4 regions of the Pseudomonas beijingensis genome follow, and region 1 is predicted to be linked to each of the others. Evidence: predicted binding sites of a transcription regulator. Region 1 holds the regulator's gene; each other region holds the start of a gene.
The links. Region 1 encodes FliA, which starts transcription of late flagellar genes. Its sites were predicted from a motif close to CTAAAGTTTNNNNNNNNNNNGCCGNTAA; they were not measured.
Positions count from the first base shown of each region.

Region 2: a site for FliA is predicted at 1,718-1,745, ahead of PSH84_RS18185 (methyl-accepting chemotaxis protein). Genes of this name have one in related genera too.
Region 3: a site for FliA is predicted at 2,410-2,437, ahead of PSH84_RS19380 (methyl-accepting chemotaxis protein). Genes of this name have one in related genera too.
Region 4: a site for FliA is predicted at 1,763-1,790, ahead of PSH84_RS02805 (flagellar protein MotY). Genes of this name have one in related genera too.

Region 1 covers NZ_CP117425.1:2,775,592-2,779,804, forward strand. Annotated here, with positions in the region: gene flhF (flagellar biosynthesis GTPase FlhF) at 1-624, shown strand, start outside; gene fleN (flagellar synthesis regulator FleN) at 740-1,570, shown strand; gene fliA (RNA polymerase sigma factor FliA) at 1,567-2,310, shown strand; gene PSH84_RS12605 (chemotaxis response regulator CheY) at 2,477-2,848, shown strand; gene PSH84_RS12610 (protein phosphatase CheZ) at 2,867-3,652, shown strand; gene PSH84_RS12615 (chemotaxis protein CheA) at 3,683-4,213, shown strand, end outside.
Region 2 covers NZ_CP117425.1:4,025,948-4,030,160, forward strand. Annotated here, with positions in the region: gene PSH84_RS18185 (methyl-accepting chemotaxis protein) at 1-1,678, opposite strand, end outside; gene PSH84_RS18190 (DUF4212 domain-containing protein) at 1,927-2,193, shown strand; gene PSH84_RS18195 (sodium:solute symporter family protein) at 2,205-3,974, shown strand.
Region 3 covers NZ_CP117425.1:4,313,372-4,317,584, forward strand. Annotated here, with positions in the region: gene PSH84_RS19375 (epoxide hydrolase family protein) at 1-374, opposite strand, end outside; gene PSH84_RS19380 (methyl-accepting chemotaxis protein) at 843-2,354, opposite strand; gene PSH84_RS19385 (MalY/PatB family protein) at 2,536-3,684, shown strand; gene PSH84_RS19390 (VOC family protein) at 3,856-4,213, opposite strand, start outside.
Region 4 covers NZ_CP117425.1:608,800-613,012, reverse strand. Annotated here, with positions in the region: gene PSH84_RS02810 (argininosuccinate synthase) at 1-557, opposite strand, end outside; gene PSH84_RS02805 (flagellar protein MotY) at 685-1,665, opposite strand; gene pyrC (dihydroorotase) at 1,858-2,904, shown strand; gene rnt (ribonuclease T) at 2,901-3,578, shown strand; gene PSH84_RS02790 (peroxiredoxin) at 3,805-4,213, opposite strand, start outside.

The sequences.
Region 1 (4,213 bases):
ACCACCACCCTGGCCAAGCTCGCCGCCCGTTATGTACTCAAGTACGGCGCCCAGAGCATCGCCCTGGTGAGCATGGACAGTTTCCGCATCGGTGCCCAGGAACAACTCAAGACCCTGGGCCGGATCCTCAATGTGTCGGTGACCCATGTGGATCCGGGCCAATCCCTGGCCCAGGCGCTGGAGCCGTTGCTGCGCAAACGCGTTGTGCTGATCGATACCGCGGGCCTGCAAGCCAGCGATCCAGCCCTGCGCATGCAGCTCGAAAGCCTGGCCGGACGCGGTATCAAGTCAAAAAATTATCTCGTGTTGGCAACCACCAGCCAGAAACAGGTTCTAACCGCCGCATACCACAGCTACAAACGCTGCGGACTGGCCGGCTGCATCCTGACTAAGCTGGACGAAACGGCAAGCCTGGGCGAGGTGTTGAGCCTGGCGATCGGTCATGAACTGCCGGTGGCCTACCTGACCGATGGGCCGCGGATCCCGGATGATTTGCATCTGCCGCGCCGTCATCAACTGGTCAGTCGTGCCGTGAGTGTGCAAATGCAGGAAGAACCCAGCGAAGAAGCCATGGCTGACATGTTCGCTGACATCTACCACAGCCCGAGCAAGCAGGTCGGCTGAGGTAATCATGAATATTTTTTGTACCTACATCGATGGTCTGCCATGCATTGTTCCTTATGCGAACGCGCAGCCAGTAATGTGGCCTCCGTCTAAGAAGACAAGGTAAAGAACGAACATGGGCAGCATGCATCCCGTACAGGTGATCGCGGTGACCGGCGGCAAAGGTGGCGTCGGGAAGACTAACGTGTCAGTGAACTTGTCCCTGGCTCTGGCAGAGCTTGGCCGACGGGTCATGCTGCTGGACGCCGACCTGGGCCTGGCGAACGTCGACGTGCTGCTGGGGCTTACCCCCAAACGCACCCTGGCGGACGTGATCGAAGGCCGCTGCGAACTGCGCGACGTGCTGTTGCAGGGGCCAGGCGGGATTCGTATCGTGCCGGCTGCCTCCGGCACCCAGAGCATGGTTCACCTGACCCCAGCCCAACACGCGGGCCTGATCCAGGCTTTCAGCGACATCGGCGACAACCTCGATGTGCTGGTGATCGATACCGCGGCCGGCATTGGCGACTCGGTCGTCAGTTTCGTGCGCGCCGCCCAGGAAGTGCTGCTGGTGGTCTGCGACGAACCGACGTCCATCACCGACGCCTACGCCCTGATCAAACTGCTGAACCGCGACTATGGCATGAACCGCTTCCGCGTCCTGGCCAACATGGCCCAGAGCCCGCAGGAAGGACGCAACCTGTTCGCCAAGTTGACCAAGGTCACCGATCGCTTCCTGGACGTCGCCCTGCAATACGTCGGCGCGGTGCCTTACGACGAAAGCGTGCGCAAGGCCGTCCAGAAGCAACGTGCCGTCTATGAAGCCTTTCCACGTTCCAAATGCGCGCTGGCGTTCAAGGCGATCGCCCAGAAGGTCGATACCTGGCCATTGCCGGCCAATCCTCGCGGGCATCTGGAGTTTTTCGTCGAACGTCTTGTGCAACAAACAGCAGGGCCCGTGCTATGACAGCCAGCGGTTACAACCATCTCTACAAAAAATCGGCACGGGACGCCCAATACGAATTGATCGAGCGTTATGCGCCACTGGTCAAGCGTATCGCCTACCACTTGCTGGCGCGGTTGCCGGCCAGTGTCCAGGTCGAGGACTTGATCCAGGCCGGCATGATCGGCCTGCTTGAAGTGTCGAACAAATACGACGCCAGCAAAGGCGCCAGTTTCGAGACCTATGCCGGTATTCGCATTCGCGGGGCGATGCTCGATGAAGTCCGCAAGGGCGATTGGGCGCCGCGTTCGGTGCACCGCAATACCCGCATGGTCAGTGACGCGATTCGGGCAATTGAAGCGAAAACCGGGCGTGACGCTAAAGATCACGAAGTTGCTGCCGAACTCCAGTTAAGTCTCGATGATTATTACGGGATTTTGAACGATACCTTGGGCAGCCGCCTGTTCAGTTTCGACGACCTGCTGCAGGACGGCGAACACGAAGGGCTGCACGAGGATGGCGCGAGTGCTCACATGGAGCCATCGCGTGACCTGGAAGATGAACGTTTCCAGAGCGCGCTGGCGGATGCGATTGCCAATTTGCCGGAGCGTGAGCGACTGGTCTTGGCGCTGTACTACGACGAAGAGCTGAACCTCAAGGAAATCGGTGAGGTCCTGGGGGTCAGCGAATCGCGGGTCAGCCAGTTACACAGCCAGTGCGCGGCCCGTTTGCGGGGGCGTTTGGGGGAGTGGCGAGCGCGTTGACAGGCAGTGTGGGGACACTGCGACGAGGCTGGCCTGGCAGGTACTGCGCCAGTCTCCATCCGTTGTGCTCCGGACCGTTGTCGAGTGTTGTGCCGGATTGATTGAAATGGCGCGTCCAGGTGCTGGGCGCGTTTAAGACTGCTTGGAGGTCGAATTGGACAAGAACATGAAAATCCTCATCGTTGATGACTTCTCAACGATGCGGCGGATCATAAAAAACCTGTTGCGTGACCTTGGGTTCACCAACACGGTCGAGGCGGATGATGGCGTCACAGCCATTCCGGTCCTCAACAGCGGGAGCATCGACTTTCTGGTGACTGACTGGAACATGCCCGGCATGACCGGTATCGACTTGTTGCGCCATGTGCGCGCCGACGAAAAGCTCAAGCATCTTCCGGTGCTGATGGTCACTGCCGAAGCCAAGCGCGAGCAGATCATCGAAGCGGCCCAGGCCGGTGTAAACGGCTATGTGGTCAAACCCTTCACGGCCCAGGCGTTGAAAGAGAAGATCGAAAAAATCTTCGAACGCATCGGTTAACTGCGCCACGGGGGAGCTATGGACAACGAATCTTCAATGGGCGATTTCGAATCGACCCTGAAAAAACATGCCCGCGAACTGGTCGACAGCCTTGAAAAAGGTCGCTTTGGCGATGCGGTTCAAATGATCCATGAGCTCAACCAGACCCGTGACCGCGGTCTGTATCAGGAAGTGGGCAAGCTCACGCGTGAACTGCACAGCGCGATTGTCAATTTCCAGATCGACCCGCACATGCCGCAGGCCGAGGAAGTCTCGCAGATCACCGACGCCACCGAGCGCCTGGGGTATGTGGTCAAGCTGACCGAGGCCGCGGCGAACCGCACCATGGACCTGGTGGAAAGTGCAACGCCGCTGGTCAACGGCCTGAGTGAAGAAGCCCAGGCCTTGAGCACCGACTGGGGCCGGTTCATGCGTCGCGAAGTCGGTGCTGAAGAGTTTCGGGAGCTGGCCCGTCGGGTCGACGGTTTCCTGGCGCGCAGCAGCACCGAGAACCGCGCCGTGGCAAGCAACCTCAACGACATTCTGCTGGCCCAGGACTATCAAGACCTGACCGGCCAGGTGATCAAGCGTGTGACCCAATTGGTCACCGAAGTGGAAAGCAACCTGCTCAAACTGGTGTTGATGGCCAGCCAGGTCGACCGCTTTGCAGGCATCGAACACGACCGTGAAGCGATGCTTGCTGAAAAAGATCCACAAAAACATCTCTCTCAGGGTGAAGGTCCGCAAATTCATGCCGATAAAAGAGAAGACGTTATGTCCGGTCAGGACGATGTGGACGATTTGCTGTCCAGCCTTGGATTCTGAGTTTTAGCCCTGTTTTAGGAGCAGCCATTAATGAGCTTCGGCGCCGATGAAGAGATCCTTCAGGATTTCCTGGTTGAGGCCGGCGAGATTCTAGAGCAACTGTCCGAACAGCTGGTCGAGCTGGAAAGCCGACCTGATGATGCGGATCTGCTCAATGCAATTTTTCGCGGTTTCCACACTGTAAAAGGAGGCGCCGGCTTCCTCCAGCTCAACGAGCTGGTGGAGTGCTGCCACATTGCCGAAAACGTGTTCGATATCCTGCGCAAGGGTGAGCGCCGCGTGGATTCGGAACTGATGGACGTGGTGCTCGAAGCGCTGGATGCGGTCAACAGCATGTTCAGTGAAGTGCGTGAGCGCTCGCCGATCACGGCTGCCACCCCCGAGCTGCTTGCCGCGCTATCGCGCCTGGCCGAGCCGCAATCGGCTGACGAAGCGGCGCCGATTGTCGAGGCGGTGGTTGAAGAGCCGGTCGCCGAAGAATCGGGCGACATCACCGATAACGAATTCGAACAGCTGCTGGACTCCCTGAATACCGTCAAGGCCCAGGCCGAGGCACCAGCC
Region 2 (4,213 bases), 1.3 Mb from region 1:
TCTGCAGCAGGAAGCGCTGGACGTTGCCCGCCGCGCGCAGGCCGATCGGGTCGTTGAAAATTCGCTTGTTGCGGCACACCGGCAAATCCACTGCCCGGTCGCCGGTCGGCGGCTTGGAGACCCAGCTGTTGTTCACCGGGCAATAGCCCTTGCTGTCGACAATGAACGAAACCTTGCCACCCGGCGTGCTGCGGGTGAGTTTGTCGCATTCTTCCTGGCAGACCTGGGCAAAGCGTTCGGTGTAGCTGGCCATGTACTGCTTGGGATCGGTGCCGGGAATCAGTTGGTAATTCTGATCGAACAGGTTCAGGCCTTCGCGTTGCAGTGCTTCCAGGCGAACCTGTAGGGTGTCGCGGCACTCGCTGGCGCGGGTGATGGCGGCATCCAGCTTGCCGTGGCCGAGTACGAAGCGACCGAGCAGCGCCTGGACCTTTTCGGCCACGCCGGACAGGTCGCGGGTGGCCGTTGCCGAATGCTGCATGCGCTGGTCGATCAACTGGCTGTCGGCATGAATCTGGGTGACCCGATCATTGATCCCGGTGTTGCTGTCGGCGAATTGCTGGATATGGGTGGCGATGTCCGCCAGCTTGCCGTTGGTGGATTCGAAATCGCCGATCATGCTTTCAAAATGGCCAGAGGCGCGTTCCACCACTTTCTGGGTTTCCCGGGCGCTGTGGCTGATTTGCGTGGTCTGTTCGTGAGTGGAACTGACTTCATCGAGCATGGCGTCGATGTTGCGCGAGATATCATCGGTGGCCCGGCTGACGTTTTGTGCCAGGGTCCGCACTTCATCGGCCACCACCGCGAAGCCACGGCCGCTTTCGCCGGCCCGGGCGGCTTCGATGGCGGCATTGAGTGCCAGCAGGTTGGTCTGGGCAGAGATCTGCTGGATCAACCCGACAATCGACTTGATGCTCGAGGAACGCTGGTTCAGGGCGCTCACCAGGGTGGCAAATTCACCGAGGCTGCTGGAAATCTCACTGATGTTGCCGGTCACTTCCAGTAGCTCGGCGTAGGAATCGCGAGCCATGCTCAGGTTCTGGGCGGTGGTGCTGGAGATGCCCTGGGTCTGGCGCGAGACTTCTTCGATGCGGCCCACGGCGGTGTTGCTCTGGTCCATCACTTCCTTGGCGAAGCGGGCCTGGTGGGTGGCGCTGTCGCTGGAGTCGCTGATGTTTTTCAGCGAGCGGGCCGATTCGACGGCGATGTGCACGGTCAGCGCCTGGACGTTGCTGATGATCTCCCGCTGCTTGGCCAGGAATCGGTTGCAGGTGCCGGCCAGCGTGCGGATCTCGTCGTGAGTCACCAGCGGCAGGTCCTTGGACAGATCGCCTTCGCCGTTGGCGATCTCTTCCAGGGCCTTGGTCATGGCGGTGACGGGGCGCACGATGAGATGACGGAAATACCAGACCATGAAGCTGATCATGCCCAGCGTCAGGACCGCGCCGAAGAGCAGGGCATGGGTCAGGCTATCGAGCCGGTCTTCGATCTGCCCCAGCAATGCGCCGTCCAACTGCGCGTTGCGCAACAGCAGCAAAATCTCGGCGCGGGCGCTGAGGGCTACCCAATAGAGCAAGCCACTGACCAACACCAACAGGAAAAGGCTCGACAGCTTTTTGGTGAGGGTATCGAAAAACTGCATTTCGATAGACTCGTACAAGGCCTTTAACGTCTGCATGCCGCTGCTCCTGGGCAAAAAAAATCTCTTAATGGAATACATTCGACCGCGAGCGCCAAAGCTTTAGGACGGTAGGGCGATTTGATATCACTCCGGCATCTAGATGCTGTTTAGCGCTCCCTGTGGCGATTAGGCAGGGATGTCAATGCTTAATGGCGCGAATTAGACGAAAGTCGTACTAGCGTCATGCCCAGTGACTGCTACGGTTTGAAGTGCAAAACAATAAAAACAAACGGGAGGGCACCTCCATGTCCACTGAAAAGCAACAGGCTGCGCGCGCCTACTGGAAGGAAAACCTACGCTGGATGGTGATATTGCTGGCCATCTGGTTTCTGGTGTCCTTCGGCTTCGGTATTTTGTTGGTTGATGCACTCAACACCGTCAGTTTCTTCGGTACCCCCTTGGGGTTCTGGTTTGCCCAGCAGGGTTCCATCTACGTCTTTGTGCTCGAGATCTTCTTCTATGTCTGGAAGATGAATCAGCTCGATCGCAAATATGATGTTCACGAAGACTGAGGGCGGCGCACATGGACACAAAAACCCTGATCTATCTGGTCGTAGGCGCCTCCTTTGCGTTGTACATCGCGATTGCAATCTGGACGCGTGCCGGTTCCACCAGCGAATACTACGTCGCCAGCAAGGGCGTGCATCCGGTGCTCAACGGCATGGCCACCGGTGCGGACTGGATGTCGGCGGCATCGTTCATCTCCATGGCCGGGATCATTGCCTTTGCCGGTTACGATGGTTCGGTCTACTTGATGGGCTGGACCGGTGGCTACGTGCTGTTGGCAATGTGCCTGGCGCCGTACCTGCGAAAATTCGGCAAGTTCACCGTACCCGAGTTCGTCGGGGCGCGTTATTACTCGCAGACGGCGCGGGTGGTGGCGGTGATCTGCGTGATCTTCATCTCCTTTACCTATGTGGCAGGGCAGATGCGCGGCGTCGGGATCGTCTTTTCCCGTTACCTGGAAGTGGATATCAACGTCGGTGTCATGATCGGCATGGCCATCGTGTTCTTTTATTCGGTATTGGGTGGCATGAAGGGCATCACCTACACCCAAGTGGCGCAGTATTGCGTGATGATCTTTGCCTACATGGTGCCGGCGATTTTCATCTCGATCATGATCACCGGCAACCCGATACCGCAGTTGGGCTTTATCAGCGAGGCCGCCGGCTCGGGGCAGAGCGTGATCGAGCGGCTCAACGGTTTGGGCGCTGAATTGGGCTTCACCGCCTATACCAATGGCACCAAGTCGACCATGGATGTGTTTTTCATCACCATGGCGCTGATGGTCGGCACCGCGGGCCTGCCTCACGTGATCGTGCGGTTCTTTACCACCCCCACCGTTCGGGATGCACGCAAGTCGGCAGGCTACGCATTGTTGTTCATCGCCATCCTCTACACCACCGCGCCGGCCGTGGCGGCGTTCGCGCGGACCAATCTGCTGACCTCCATCCCTAACGTCAGTTATGCCACCGCGCCGGCCTGGTTCAAGGCCTGGGAAAACTCCGGGCTGATTGCGTGGGCGGACAAGAACAACGACGGCATCATCCAATACAGCCCGGGTGCGGCCCTGGTCGGAGCGCCGAGTTTTACCGGTGAGCGTGGGGCGCATGAGCAACGATTGCTCACGAACCAGCTCTCGCCGGTGCCCAATGAACTCTATGTCGACAACGACATCATGGTGCTGGCCAACCCCGAGATCGCCGGCCTGCCGGGGTGGGTGATCGCGTTGATCGCGGCCGGTGGCCTGGCGGCGGCGCTTTCGACGGCGGCGGGGTTATTGCTGGTGATCTCCACCTCGATTTCCCATGACCTGCTCAAAAGCAACATCATGCCCAGGATCAACGAAAAGCAGGAGTTGCTCGCAGCACGCATTGCCGCCGGTGTGGCGGTGCTGATTGCCGGATTGTTTGGCATCTATCCACCCGCATTCGTCGCCCAGGTGGTTGCGTTCGCCTTCGGGTTGGCGGCGTCTTCGTTCTTCCCGGTCATTGTCATGGGGATCTTCTCCAAACGCATGAACCGCGAAGGCGCGATCGCCGGGATGATCGTCGGGCTGACCTTCACGTTCACTTACATCGTCTACTTCAAGTTCATCAACCCGACGATGAACACGGCTGAACATTGGTGGCTGGGGGTTTCCCCTGAAGGTATCGGTACGTTGGGCATGCTCTTCAACTTCCTGGCGGCTGTGGTGGTGTCACGTTTTACCGCACCGCCACCGGAGCACATCCAGCACCTGGTCGAAGACATCCGCGTACCGAGAGGAGCCGGTGCCGCCATCGACCACTGACCGCACCCGCCCGAGACTGGGAGGGAAGCATCAAGGGTGCCGGACTTATCATCCGGCGCCCTTTTTTGTGCGCAGAGTCAAGCAGGGAGATGTTAGAAAGATTTACTGGGAATCATTCTCAAAGTATATTCGCTCTCATTACTATCCCTCTGTGAGTGCGCGTCTTGAATCGTTCCACCCCTCTCACCTACCGCAATGCCCTCGTCAAATGTGTTTTACCTGCGCTGTCCTGCTGTTTC
Region 3 (4,213 bases), 1.5 Mb from region 1:
ATAAACTCGGGCAAGGCATTGAGCTTGGCCTCGGCTTTGCGCCAGTCGTAACCGCTGCCCCAGTACTTCACCAGCTCTTGCACTTGGGCCAGTTGCACACCTTGAGACACATCACTGACGGTTTCTTTATCCGGCCACCGCGCATCGACAATGCGTTTGCGCAGATCAGCCAACTTCGCTTCATCAACGTGAACGCGATACGGACGAATGGCCTCCGATTGAGCTGGTACCGTACTGGAGGATGGGTTGTCGACCACCGCAGTGGCCGCCCATGCACCATTGCTTCCAGCCAGCAGTGCGAGACCGAGCACACTGCCGATGGCGGATGAAGCCAGGCAACGCTGCCAGGCGGAAGAGGACGAAGCTGCGGGCATGATGAATCTCCTTGAGTAAATGGCCGACAGGCCTGGCGATCGTTGCCGGGACAAATCACTGGCGATGGCACGCCGTCCCGCGCGTTGGCCGCTACCGCGCCAAGGGCTAGGCGTGGCATACGCTGGGCGATGCTGGGGGTTGCGGCTCATGACACTGTCTCCAACGTCGAATGATCCGAGACGGCGGGGGCGGTCTCGATGGGTTCATTTGACGCCGGTGAGGTATCCCGGATATGTCACGGACGGGCCTGAAAGAAACAGTCCGTATCGACAGGGGGGCTGGATACAAAGAGATACATTTGTGCGGGAAAAGCTCGGTCTGCCGAGCAGACCGAGCGGTGAGATGCGATCATGGTTCACATCAATGTTGCCTCATCCACCGCTATCGCGAGCAGGCTCGCTCCCACAGGGATTTGTGGTGAGCGCTGGATTTTCGACCCGAGAACCAGTGTGAAAGCCGAGCTCGACTCAGGCCGCCCCGCCCTTGCCGTGAAACGCCTGCCCCAACACCGCCAAGCGCTCCGCCAACGGCGGCAAGCACTGACTGCTGCGAGTCAGGATGCCAATGTTGTCCGCATTGCGCTCAGCCACGGCCTGCACGCTTTGCAGGCGCTGGTTGATGCCCATCGATGCCTTGGATTGTTCCTGGGTGGTGCTGGCGATCAGGTCGTTGAAATGGTTGATCACGGCAATGTCTTCGACGACGGCGTGCAACAGTTGCGAAGCCAGTTGGCTGGCGGACACGCAGCGCTCCACCCCGTCGCGGCTGTCTTGCATCGCGACGGCGGCCTGGCGGCTGCCTTGCTGCAGTTTGGCGATGATCTGCTGGATCTCGGTGGTAGACGCCGAGGTCTTTTGTGATAGGGTGCGGACCTCGTCGGCCACCACCGCGAACCCACGGCCCTGTTCGCCAGCCCGGGCCGCCTCAATGGCGGCGTTGAGGGCCAGCAGGTTGGTCTGCTCGGCAATGCCGTTGATCACATCCAGCACCTGACCGATCTGCTGTGCCTGCTCGGCCAAGACCTGCACGGTTTCGTTGGTCAGGTTGATACGCCCTGCCAGCTCGACAATCTCTTCTCGGGTCTGGTCAACCGTGCTGCGCCCGAGGGTGACCTGCTCGTTGGCCTGGCCGGCACGCTGCAGGGTCTGGTCGACATGGCCGGCAATGTTTTCCATGGCTTGGACCAGATGGCCGATCGCACCGCTCATCTGTGCCACTTCATCCAGTTGGTGACGGGCACCGGTTTCCAGGGTCTGGCCAACCTGGGACAGGTCCTGGCCCAGGTCCGAAAGGTTGCGGGTGTCGCGTACCACGCCGTCCACCAGTTGAGTGACCTGCTGGAGGAAATGATCGAAACGCTCACTCGAAGAGACCTTGACGCCATCGCTGTGCTGCCTGCCGGTGTCGTTGCTCAACTGCGCGGCCGCCGCCAGCACCTTGTCGAGTACCTCCTGGTTTTCCGTGGCGTCGGCCAGGCTTTGGTTCGCCAGGTAAATCAGGATCACGCTTTCCACCACCACGTAGAACGCGTGGAGAAAGACCATCGACCAGCCACCGTGGCTACCCATGACGAACACTGGATAACCCTGGTGTTGAAGCCAGTGAAACCCCAGGTGATGAACCGCGATGGTGGCGGCGGCGACGACAATCGGCAGCCAGTCACGGTAAAACGTCAGCACGGCCAGCAGCACAAAGATCCCGAAGTGGAATTCGATCACGCCGTGGGTCTGGTTGATGTGCAGTGCCGCCATGACCATCAGCGCGACCGCGATGACACAGCGCATGGCCCGGGTGCCGGCCAAAACGCGATAAAGCGCGGTGCTCGCCACGCAGGTGGTCGCCCCCACCAGTAGCGCCTGGGTGAACGTCGAATGCAGGAATGCCAGGCTCAGGGAATACAGCAGCGTGAGCCAAAGCAGCCCCAGCATGATGCGGTCGGCTTTACGGTGGTGATCGTGAAAGCGCACGGGCGAAGTCATGGGGGTCGTCCTTTTCAAAGACTTGTAGGTCCGTTACCAAAATGGCGTAAACGGCTTAGCGGCGTGTCGAGTGAGAACTTTAACTGATTATCATCAATTAGTAGCACTACGCCACTAAGCTTTTCTCGGCGGTCTTTGCTTTATGATGTTCGCCATCTCATGACTGACTGATGGAACCCCCATGACTTTCGATTTCGACACCGTATTGGAGCGCCACGGCACCGGCAGTACCAAATGGAGCCGCTACCCGGCCGATGTGTTGCCAATGTGGGTGGCCGACATGGACTTCCCCGCCCCGCCGGTGGTCATCGACGCGCTGCACAAGCGCCTCGAACATCCGATGCTGGGCTACAGCGTCGCCCAGGACAATCTGCGTGCGGCCATCGTCGCCGATCTTTGGGACAAATACGCGTGGCGCGTCGAGCCCCAGCAGATCGTGTTCCTGCCCGGTGTCGAGCCGGGTTTCAACATGGCGCTGCATGCCCTCGTGGAGCCCCAGCAGAATGTCGTGGTGCAAGTGCCCAACTACCCGCCGCTGCGTCACGCCCCCGATCATTGGCAGTTGAATAAAGTGGAGTTGCCGTTCACCCCGGTCAACGGTGAGTTCCATACGCCGTTGGCGGCATTGCGCGAGGCGTTGCAGGGTGGCGGCGCGCTGTTGCTGAGCAATCCCCACAACCCGCTGGGCAAAGTGTTCGAGCGCGAAGAACTCAAGGCCGTGGCCGACATTTGCCTGGCGCAGGACGCCTGGATCATCTCCGATGAAATCCACGCCGAACTGTGCTTCGACGGCCGCGTGCACATTCCGACCGCCTCCCTCAGCCCGGAGATTGCCGAGCGCACCATCACGTTGATGTCGGCCAGCAAGGCCTACAACATCGCTGGGCTGAAAACATCGTTCGCCATTATCCAGAACGCCAAGCTGCGCGAGCGGGTCAACAGTGCCCGGGCCGGCATGGTCGACAGCGTCAATGCCCTGGGCCTGGAAGCGACCCGTGCGGCCTATAGCGAAGCAGGTCCGTGGCTCGAGGCCTTGAAGGCGTACCTGCAAGCCAACCGCGATTACCTGGTAGAGGCGGTGAACACTCGCCTGCCGGGCGTCACCATGACTGTGCCCCAAGGCACTTACCTGGCCTGGTTGGATTGCTCCGGATTGGGGCTGGATGACCCTCAAGGGTTCTTCTTGAAAGAAGCCAAGGTCGGGCTGAGCGCCGGGCTGGATTTTGCTGACGATGCCGGGCAGTTCGTGCGCCTGAACTTCGGCTGCCCGCGGGCATTGCTGGAGGAAGGCATCGCACGGATGGAGCGCAGCCTGAAAGCCAGGGGCTGATCCAGCAGGCGAAGCAATCCCTTGTGGCGAGGGAGCTTGCTCCCGCTGGGGCGCGGAGCGGCCCCTAACTAGCAGAGCACCCAGTATTGGTGAAATCTGAGGGCTGCTCCGCAGCCCAGCGGGAGCAAGCTCCCTCGCCACACAAGTGCCCTTGCCACAAGGGTTTATGCGTTATTCATGCATATCCGGCGCATAGACAAAACACAGCTTGTTCCCCTCCGGATCACGGCAATACGCCCCGAAATAACCTTCGCAATACTGCGGCCTCGGACCGGGTGGGCCTTCGTCAGTACCGCCCATCGCCATCGCCTGCTCCCAGGCGGCGCGGACGGTTTGTGGGGAGTCGGCGGCGAAGCTTACTTGCATGCCATTGCCCCAGGTCGCGGGCAGCCCGTTGAAAGGCAACTGGACAAAAACCTGCGGCCAATACTTGCCGGGCTGACGCCAACCCTCCCCCGGCGGGCCCGAATCGTTTTCGCCCTCGATACGCTCCAGCCCCAGGCAGCCGAGGACGGCGTCATAAAAAGCG
Region 4 (4,213 bases), 2.2 Mb from region 1:
TGCAGCAGGTTGGCATCCATCGAGTACGGGGATTTCTTCTTGCCGTGGCGCTCGATCGGGATCGCGTGCTTCTCGGCGTAGTCCATCAGTTTTTCACGGGACAACAGGTCCCATTCACGCCACGGTGCAATGACTTTCACGCCCGGCTTGAGGGCGTAGGCGCCCAGCTCGAAACGCACCTGGTCGTTGCCTTTGCCGGTGGCGCCGTGGGAAATGGCGTCAGCGCCGGTTTCGTTGGCGATTTCGATCAGGCGCTTGGCGATCAACGGACGGGCGATGGACGTACCCAGCAGGTACTCGCCTTCATAAACGGTGTTGGCGCGGAACATCGGGAACACGAAGTCGCGGACGAACTCTTCGCGCAGGTCATCGATGTAGATCTCTTTGACGCCCATGGCCTGAGCCTTGGCGCGTGCAGGTTCGACTTCTTCGCCCTGCCCCAGGTCTGCGGTGAAGGTCACCACTTCGCAGTTATAAGTGTCCTGCAGCCACTTGAGGATCACCGAAGTGTCCAGGCCGCCGGAATACGCCAGAACGACCTTGTTTACGTCCGCCATGCCATCACTCCACGGGTTGTACGGAAAGCCGGGAAGTCTAACGTCCAGCGCGGATAATTTACAGGGGCGCGACAGCTTATGACGACGAAGCGACAGATTATGTCGAGCGCGCGACGACCAATCCGGCTCAGGACGTCCGCGCAGCGGTGGAAGCGGGCGTGGAGATCGGTGCCTTGGCCGGCGCGGCAGTCGGCGCCGGGACCTTGGCTGGAGCCGCAGCGGGCGCTGGCTGCGGTGCTGGTGCCGGAGCTTCACCCGGCGCCCCACGCTCCAGGCGCACGACCACGCGACGGTTCTTGGCCCGGTTGGCGGCGTTGGTATTGGACACCAGGGGATAACGCTCGCCATGGAACCGCAGTGTGATCTGTGACTCCTGAAAACCATTGGCCTTGAAGAAGTCCTGGACCGCCAGGGCCCGGCGGCGCGACAGCTCACGGTTGGTCAGGCGGTTGCCGCTATTGTCAGAGTGACCGTCGAGCTCGACACGATTGACGCTCGGGTCGGCCTTGATGAAGTCGAGCATCACCTGCAACTGGGCCTTGGCCTGAGCATCGAGCTCGACCCCTTCGCCGGGGAAACCGATTTGAGTTTGCTTAATCTGCTCGAAATTCTTTGGTAACAGTTTCGCCACGCAGCCTTGATAGTCACTAAAGGCCTTATTGAAGCGCACCGGCAACAATCGGACTTCCGAAACCCGTCCATCCTCGGTGTTACGCCGCACCACAGGGCTGCGACCCTCCATCAGCCCACTGATCAAGCGCCCGGCCTGAACCTGGGAGCTGTTGAACAACACGTCGCCACTGCCGATCCTGACCGACCCCAGGTTAATGTCGCCGCGCCCCGGTTGCCACGGTGCGGCGGCCGCCAGCAACGTGGCAGAACCGCCGCCCAGCATCGGGTTATGGCTCTTGAGGCGGAACGTGGCCTGTTCGCCCGCCCGGCGCACGAATTCGCCGCTGCCGAAATCGGTGATCGGCTGGCTCAGCCGGCACTCGAACTTGTCGCCTTCGACCGTCCACTCAATGCTCTCCAGACGGGTCTGGAAAGTGAGCGCCATGGCGGGAAGGCTGGCAAACACACTGAGCAAGGCTAGATAACGCTGGCGCACGGGAGGCTCCACTGACTTTTATACAAAGATCGACGCATGCTTGAGGGCATGACGCCTGTCCGGGGCACTGCACGGATTCGTGGCACACCTGTAGGAGCTATCGGTAAGTTGTGGCAGAACTTGATAGCGGGTGCCTGAATCGGTCTTTTCCGGTAGCATTCCCCAGAGTTTGACCCGCCTGGAAGCCCCCCAATGTCCGACCGCCTGACCCTGCTGCGTCCCGACGACTGGCATATTCATCTTCGCGATGGTGCTGTGTTGACCCATACCGTCGCCGATGTCGCGCGCACCTTCGGGCGCGCAATCATCATGCCTAACCTGGTTCCGCCCGTGCGCAACGCCGCCGAAGCCGATGGCTATCGCCAGCGGATCCTCGCCGCGCGCCCGGCTGGCAGCCACTTCGAACCGCTGATGGTGCTTTACCTCACCGACCGCACCCAGCCCGAAGAGATTCGCGACGCCAAGGCCAGCGGTTTTGTCCATGCCGCCAAGCTGTACCCCGCCGGCGCGACCACCAACTCCGATTCCGGTGTCACCAGCATCGACAAGATCTTCCCGGCGCTGGAGGCCATGGCCGAAGTCGGCATGCCGTTGTTGATCCATGGTGAAGTCACCCGGGGCGACGTCGACGTGTTCGACCGCGAGAAGATCTTCATCGACGAGCACATGCGCCGCGTCGTGGAACGTTTCCCGACCCTCAAGGTGGTGTTCGAACACATCACCACCGGCGATGCCGTGCAGTTCGTCAACGAGGCCCCAGCCAACGTCGGCGCGACCATTACCGCCCATCACCTGCTGTACAACCGCAACCACATGCTGGTGGGCGGGATCCGGCCGCACTTCTATTGCCTGCCGATCCTCAAGCGCAATACCCACCAGGAAGCCTTGCTGGACGCCGCCACCAGCGGTAGCGCCAAGTTTTTCCTCGGCACCGACTCGGCGCCCCACGCCCAGCACGCCAAGGAAGCGGCCTGCGGTTGCGCCGGCTGCTACACCGCCTATGCCGCCATCGAGATGTACGCCGAGGCGTTCGAGCAGCGCGACGCGCTGGACAAGCTCGAAGGCTTCGCCAGCCTGCACGGCCCGAGTTTCTATGGCCTGCCGGTGAACACCGATCGTATTACCCTGGTCCGTGACGAATGGACCGCCCCCGTCAGCCTGCCCTTCGGCGAGCAGACCGTCATCCCGCTGCGCGCCGGTGAAAAACTGCGCTGGCGCCTGCTGGAGGAAAACGCGTGAGTGAAGATCATTTCGACGACGAACTGGACGGCAACGGTGGTTCGGGCGGCGCCCGTCACCCCATGGCCGCGCGGTTCCGTGGCTACCTGCCGGTGGTCGTCGATGTAGAAACCGGTGGTTTCAATTCCGCCACCGACGCCTTGCTGGAAATCGCCGCGACCACCATCGGCATGGACGAAAAAGGCTTTGTGTTCCCTGACCACACCTATTTCTTCCGGGTCGAACCGTTCGAAGGCGCCAACGTCGAAGCGGCGGCCCTGGAGTTCACCGGGATCAAGCTCGATCACCCGTTGCGCATGGCGGTCAGCGAAGAAACGGCCCTGACCGACATCTTCCGTGGCGTGCGCAAGGCGCTCAAGGCCAACGGTTGCAAGCGGGCGATCCTGGTTGGCCACAACAGCAGCTTCGACCTGGGCTTCCTCAACGCCGCCGTCGCGCGCCTGGACATGAAGCGCAACCCGTTCCACCCGTTCTCCAGCTTCGACACCGCGACCCTGGCTGGCCTGGCGTATGGCCAGACCGTCCTGGCCAAGGCGTGCCAGGCGGCCGACATCGATTTCGATGGCCGTGAAGCCCACTCGGCCCGCTACGACACCGAGAAGACCGCCGAGCTGTTCTGCGGCATCGTCAACCGGTGGAAAGAGATGGGTGGCTGGCAGGATTTCGACGACTAAAGAGCAGAGCCATTGTGGCGGCGCCACTCTGTGGGAGCAAAGCTTGCTCGCGACACAGGCGACTGGTTTTTTGGAAGACCGCATCGCCGCCATCGCGGGCAAGCCTTGCTCCCACAGATAAATCCCCTCGCCACAGGGTGCTGTGTTTCAGCCGATGATCTGGCTTGAAACACCCATAAAAAAACCGGCCCATCGAGGGCCGGTTTTTTTATGCCTGGGTGTGCGCTTACAGCTTGTCGCCGTTCTCGCTCAGGTAAGCGGCCACGCCTTCAGGCGACGCGTTCATGCCCTTGTCGCCTTTTTTCCAGTTGGCCGGGCAGACTTCGCCGTGCTCTTCGTGGAATTGCAGCGCATCGACCAGACGGATCAGCTCTTCCATGTTACGGCCCAGCGGCAGGTCGTTGATGATCTGCGAACGGACAACGCCCTTGTCGTCGATCAGGAACGCGCCACGGAAGGCCACGCCGCCTTCGGACTCAACGTCATAGGCCTTGGCGATTTCGTGCTTCATGTCGGCAGCCATGGTGTATTTCACCTGACCGATACCGCCATTGTTGATCGGGGTGTTGCGCCAGGCGTTGTGAGTGAAGTGCGAGTCGATCGAAACAGCAACCACTTCAACGTTGCGCGCCTTG